2 linked regions of the Kordia antarctica genome follow. The main gene of each other region encodes a partner of the protein of the gene in region 2 in a complex. Links are inferred from orthologs where the notes say so. Each region holds a gene or a part of one and is shown on either strand. Other genes may lie near its edges. The genes, in order: pheS and pheT.

Region 1 (3,094 bases), 3.4 Mb from region 2 along the record:
CAAAGCCGCCAACTTCTCTTACAGGTTCGTATAATACAGATTCTTCAATCTTCTCACCTTCTACAAACTCCATTGTATTGTTGGTTTTATCAAAAAAGACCAACACAGCGCCAGCAATGATTGCTATTTTCAATCCGCCAAAAGCGCCACCAAGCAATTTATTTAAAATTCCTAACGCGGCAAAATCTGCAATCTTTGTCAAAAGCTTTCCTGCAATTGTTATCAAAACTAAAATTACGACGAACGTAATCGCGAAAGCGGTCAAATTAATATATTTCTCGTCCCAACTTTCAAACTGTTCACTCAAAAAATCACCAGCGAAGTACGAAAAGTGAATCGCGCCGTAAATTCCAGCAATCAAAGCAACCAACGAAGCAACTTCAACAAAAAGTCCTTTCATGAGTCCGCGCACAAATCCAAACAAGATCAATCCGCCCAAAATAATGTCAATAAAGTTCATGAGAATCGAGTTTTAACAAATATAGAACTTTTATTCAAAGTGTTTTATTGTTGTACGAATTGTAAAATTCGTGCAACATTGAGCGAAGTCGTAATGCTGACTCCCAAAAACTAACTAATATTTGTATACGATTCTTTCTAAACTACCTACCTTTGCAGTCGAAAAAGAAGGGAATTATGGCAAGAGACGAACAATTAAAGGTACGATGGACGCTATTAGTGGAAAAATTGACGCTTCAATTTGCAGAAGGAGATACGCTAGATTTGGACGCAATTATCTATTTAATTGGCGTTCAAGAATTGGGTCAAATACATAAAACATTCAAAAAAGACGAAAAAGTAAACCTCATGCACATTGCAATTTGTCGTTTGTTGGAGCCTTATGGATATTACGAATTTGACTATTTTGATGATGATAGTTGGCCACATTACAAGTTTAAAGAAGAACTACCAACATTAAAAGCTGGCGAACAAACCGTTTTAATGAAAGAAGCCATTGTCAACTACTTTTTAGAAAAGGAATACATTCAATAATTGATATAAGTTAGTTTTGCTTAAATTTGCATGCTAAATTAAGAAGATCGTCATGATAGATAAGATCAAGGAACATATTGCTGAGGTAGAAAAGTTTACTACACAAGCAAAAGAAGACATTGAAAACTTCAGAATTAAATACTTAGGTAAAAAAGGATTGTTAAATGATTTTTTTGCTGAGTTTAAGAATGTTCCGAATGAACAAAAGAAAGAATTTGGGCAAACGATCAATAAGCTAAAAGAAGTTGCTCAAGATAAAGTAAACGCTTTAAAAGAAGCTTTAGAAAACAAGGCGGAAGAAAAAGGTGTTTATGGCGATTTAACACGTCCTGCGCAACCAATTGAAATTGGCGCGCGTCATCCGATATCATTAGTGAAAAATCAAATTATAGATATTTTTTCTCGCATTGGATTTGATGTGTCAGAAGGACCAGAAATTGAAGACGATTGGCACAACTTTACGGCGTTGAATCTTCCTGAATATCATCCAGCGCGTGACATGCAGGATACATTTTTCATTCAAACAAATCCAGATATTTTATTACGAACGCACACAAGTTCTGTGCAAGTTCGATACATGGAAAATAACAAACCTCCAATTCGTACAATATCTCCTGGAAGAGTATATCGTAATGAAGCGATTTCGGCACGTTCTCACTGCTTTTTCCATCAAGTGGAAGGTTTATATATAGATAAAGACGTAAGTTTTGCAGACTTAAAACAAACCTTGCAACACTTCACAAAAGAGATGTTTGGAAAGTCGAAAATTAGGTTGCGCCCTTCATATTTCCCGTTTACAGAACCAAGCGCGGAAGTAGATGTATATTGGGGATTGGAAACGGAAACTGATTATAAAATCACCAAAGGAACAGGTTGGTTGGAAATTATGGGCTGTGGAATGGTAGACCCGAATGTGTTGGAAAATTGCGGGATTGATTCAAAAGAATATTCCGGATTTGCCTTCGGAATGGGAATCGATCGTATTGCGATGTTAGTTCATCAAATTAGCGACATTCGTTTATTAAGCGAAAATGATGTGCGTTTCTTAGCGCAATTCAAATCTGCATTGTAACATAACGTCATTACGAGCGATAGCGAAGTAATCTGTTTGTTTAATAAACAGATTGCCACAACTTTTTCAAAGTCTCGCAATGACTGAGTTTAAAACTTTTTTTGAAAGTAATTAGAAATAAATTCCTGCTTTACCACAATAGTATACGAAATGAAAAAAGACATTGAAATTCTTGAAATAAAAGATGTATACGTTGCCATTGTGCGCCAATGGAATACAGAATACGAGTTTCACGATTGGAACGCTTTTATCATTAATGACAAAGACGTTGATTTGGAAATGGTATTAATTGTTTCCAAAGGATCTGACGAAACGCGCAAAACGCCAATAATGCGTCACAAACTGGAAAAATTACCTGCAAAATCATGTGCAAAAATTGAATTTATGCCTGAGAATTTATTGGAATTGAGCAATGAGTTTTTGGTAACTTTCTTTGAGAACAATCGCATGTTTGATAAAAAGTTTGTCTTTGAGAAAAACACGATCAACGAAAATGTGATTGCCGAAGTTCCGCTGATGACAGACAAAGGTGTTTTGGGGAAATAGTCTTCGAGAACCTCAGACTACGATTGTAGAACACTGAGCAGAGTCGAAGTGTAGATCGCTACGCTTTTAGGCTTTTCAATCATTAAATCTTTTAATTTTTAAATCTAAATAATGGCGTGCCCGAAAACGGTCAGGCTTTCGGCTATATCTTTTTTAAAATGCAGTCATTGCGAGACAAATTTGTAATTTATTGTAACAATCTGTTTATCGACAAGCAGATTACTTCGTCATACTTCCTCGTAATGACGAGTTCAAAAATAAAAAAAGGATGCCGCTTCAATCTTTCACGCAATATGTGCTTCAATTTGCATATTAAGTAAATTTTCAAATAAAAATATAAAGGGTTTTGTAAAGTTCTAGAGTTTGCTTTTATGCAGAATAGAAATGAAAACACGTTAAGAATTTTTGAAGCCTTGGAAAAAATTAAGTGTTTTCATTTCGGTTTTAGTTCTTTCAGAAAAGAACTAAAAATTCCTCATAAAA
Region 2 (3,386 bases):
TTTGATTCAGTTTCGCATAATCAAGATTAATAGGCGAGATACTGACTAAATTTTACAATAGTTTTGCAATTATGGAATTCTTTTACAAATACCACCATAACACGCATATGGAAGATCACACGGTCTGCGATGACTACAATAGCGTTGCGAACCACCTAAAATTGTTTGTTGTTGTTTCTTTTCAAGAGCAATAAACCCTTCTAAATTTAAAATTTTGTGTAACATGATAAAAGTTTTTTTGGTTATACCTAAACTTAAAAAAACTAATTGTCAGTTAATTACGGTTTTGCCATATTTTTTTTTAGGCTTACTAATATTTTTTAGCTTAGTACATTATTAAAGCAAAAAAATCCCCGCTAGCGCAAGTTTCACAACTTGTGCCGACAAACAAGCTAAAATGTCTAAGAAAGTCTGAAAATCCAAGCAAGTCTAAGTTGGTCTAAAAAGGTTACTGAGCGAAGTCAAAGTATTATCGCAACTCAGCACCAAGTTGTTTCTCAAAACTCTGTTGAAGTTTATTCATAATCTTATCAATCTGTTTGTCAGTCAATGTTTTATGTTCATCTTGAAGCGTAAAACTTACCGCATAACTTTTCTTGCCTTTTGGCAGATTATCTCCTTGATACACATCAAACAGACTTACTTCTTTCAGCAAATTTCGTTCGCTTTGTTTGGCAATAGTGTCAATTTCGGCAAACGTTGTTGCTTCATCAATTAATAGCGCAAAATCTCTACGAACTTTCGGAAATTTAGGAATTTCTTTAAACTTAATCTTTCTATTTTTAGCAACTTCAATTACGTTATCCCAATTGAAATCTGCATAAATTACTTCTTGTTTTATATCGAATGATTTCAAAACCTTTCGTTTCACAATACCGAATTCTACCAACTTCGTTTTACCTAAACTTAGCATCAATCCTTCCGTAAACAAGTCATTCTTAATAGGCGATACTTTTAATGAATTCAATCCTAAGCGTTCTAAAATTGCCGTAACAATTCCTTTCGCATAGAAAAAATCACTAGAAACTGCATTGTTTGGTCGCCACGTTTCTGCGGTTGTATTTCCTGTAATTAATACTGATAAATGTTTGTCTTCTTCCCGATTTTCTTCGCTATACGCGTGATATGTTTTCCCAAATTCAAAAAACTTCAAATCGCTTTGTCTTCTGTTGATATTATGTGAAATTGCTTCCAATCCAGAAAATAATAATGATTGACGCATTACTGATAAATCATTACTCAACGGATTCAACATCGTTACATTATGTTCCGCTTTCAATTGTTCTGAAAGTTCTACATACGAAGCAGTTGTCAATGAATTCGTCATAATTTCATAAAAACCTTGTGAAACCAATTGCGCACCAACAACATCTTGTAATTTATAATCTTCGTAACGAGACGTATCAGAAATAGAAGTATGCCATTTTTCATCAAACTTGATGTTGTTATACCCATACACACGTAAAATTTCTTCAATTACGTCTGCTTCCCGTTGTACATCAACTCTATATGCGGGAATTGTTAATCCTAATCCGCCATCAGTTACCGAATTAATTTTTATCTCTAAAGAAGATAAAATATTCTTAATGGTTTCTTTTGGCAATTCTTCTCCAATCAATTTTGCAACATTTTCGAAAGAAACACGTACTTGAAAATCTTCTATTTTTACTGGATAACTGTCGGTAAGATCACTTGTAATTTCTCCGCCAGCCAATTCTTGAATTAATAATGCGGCTCTTTTCAGCGCATATTCAGTAATATTTGGATCAATTCCACGCTCAAAACGGAACGAAGCATCAGTATTCAATCCGTGGCGTTTGGCTGTTTTACGAACCGAAATAGGATTAAAATACGCACTTTCTAGGAAAATATTAGTGGTTTCTTCGGTCACGCCAGATTTTAAACCGCCAAAAACACCTGCAATACACAATGGTTTTTCAGCATCGCAAATCATTAAATCATCTTCATGCAATTCGCGTTCAACTTCATCTAACGTGATAAATTTTGTGCCAGCTTCTAACGTTTTTACAACGATTTTGTTTCCAGAAATATAATTCGCGTCAAACGCGTGTAATGGTTGCCCTAATTCGTGCAATACATAATTTGTAACATCAACAACATTATTTTTTGGTGTCAAACCAATCGCTTTCAAACGATGTTGCAACCATTCTGGCGAAGTTTTCACTTGTATTCCAGAAATTGTAACACCACAATAACGTGGCGCTAAGGTTTTATCTTCAACTTCAACGTCCATTTTTAAAGTTCTGTTATCAACTCTAAAACTACTCGTAGAAGGTGTAATGAATTCTAATTTAATATCTTGTTGAGACAATCCAGCTTTCAAATCTCTCGCAACACCATGATGACTCATTGCATCAGCTCTATTGGGCGTTAATCCAATTTCAAAAACCGTATCATTTTCAATCGAAAAGACTTCGCTAGCAAGCGTTCCAGGAACAAGTTCATCGTCTAAAACTAGAATTCCGTCATGACTTTCGCCTAAGCCAAGTTCGTCTTCGGCGCAAATCATTCCAAGAGATTCTTCTCCACGAATTTTACCTTTTTTTATTTTAAATCCGTTGCCTTCTGCGTCATACAAAGTCGTTCCAACAGTTGCCACAGGTACTTTTTGTCCTGCTGCTACATTTGGTGCGCCACAAACTATTTGTACAGGTTCGCCGGAACCTAAATCTACAGTTGTAATTTTTAGGCGATCTGCATTCGGATGTTGCACACATGTCAATACGTGTCCTACAACAATTCCTTCCAATCCACCTTTCACAGATTCATATTTCTCAATACCTTCAACTTCTAAGCCTAAATCGGTTAGTAGTTCTCCAGTTTTCTCAGCATTCCAGTCGAGTTGAATAAATTGCTTTACCCAATTGTATGATATTTTCATTCTTGTCAGTATTCAATAATCGACAAAGATAAGATAATGCGGTAAGTTGACAAATAACAACGCATCAAAGATGGATTAAATTAGATTCTAGATTTTAGAACGCTTTGCTGATGGAATATAGTTGGTTTTGCGTGTGTTTTATTTATTGAACTAATCATTGAAAGGCTAATTATGATTAAATTATGATATTGAAATAAAAGATAAATTAAGGTGCTTAAGTCTAACATCTAAAAGCGAAGCGTTCTAGCATCTAACAGCCAAGCGGTCTAATGTCTATAGAATTAACTCTTTAACCTTATTCGCATAACTTCGACTTACTTTCAATTTTTGATCGTTTTTTAGCACAAGAATATAGCTTTTTCCATATTTCGAAACTTCTTTGATAGACGGAAGATTCACAATAATACTGCGATGAATGCGCATAAATTGTTCAGGATTTAGTTTTTCTTCCAATTGTGAAATCCCACGATTACTCAAATAACCT

The links.
Region 1: the proteins of pheT (region 2) and pheS are in contact, whole or in part, in a crystal structure (PDB 6P24), measured with the Escherichia coli proteins. The link is inferred for Kordia antarctica from one-to-one orthologs.

The regions. Positions count from the first base shown.
Region 1 is NZ_CP019288.1:3,584,105-3,587,198, forward strand. What follows is about bases 301-3,055. They hold pheS (phenylalanine--tRNA ligase subunit alpha), read left to right. Parts: upstream 301-1,045; coding sequence 1,046-2,065; downstream 2,066-3,055. Other genes in these bases: IMCC3317_RS14910 (CvpA family protein), read right to left, coding at 301-460; IMCC3317_RS14915 (hypothetical protein), read left to right, coding at 637-993; IMCC3317_RS14925 (hypothetical protein), read left to right, coding at 2,216-2,611. In the rest of the region: more of IMCC3317_RS14910, read right to left, coding at 1-300.
Region 2 is NZ_CP019288.1:202,903-206,288, forward strand. Bases 187-3,233 are described here. They hold pheT (phenylalanine--tRNA ligase subunit beta), read right to left. Parts: upstream 2,903-3,233; coding sequence 470-2,902; downstream 187-469. Other genes in these bases: IMCC3317_RS00960 (hypothetical protein), read right to left, coding at 187-225; IMCC3317_RS00970 (LytR/AlgR family response regulator transcription factor), read right to left, coding at 3,176-3,233. In the rest of the region: more of IMCC3317_RS00960, read right to left, coding at 70-186; more of IMCC3317_RS00970, read right to left, coding at 3,234-3,386.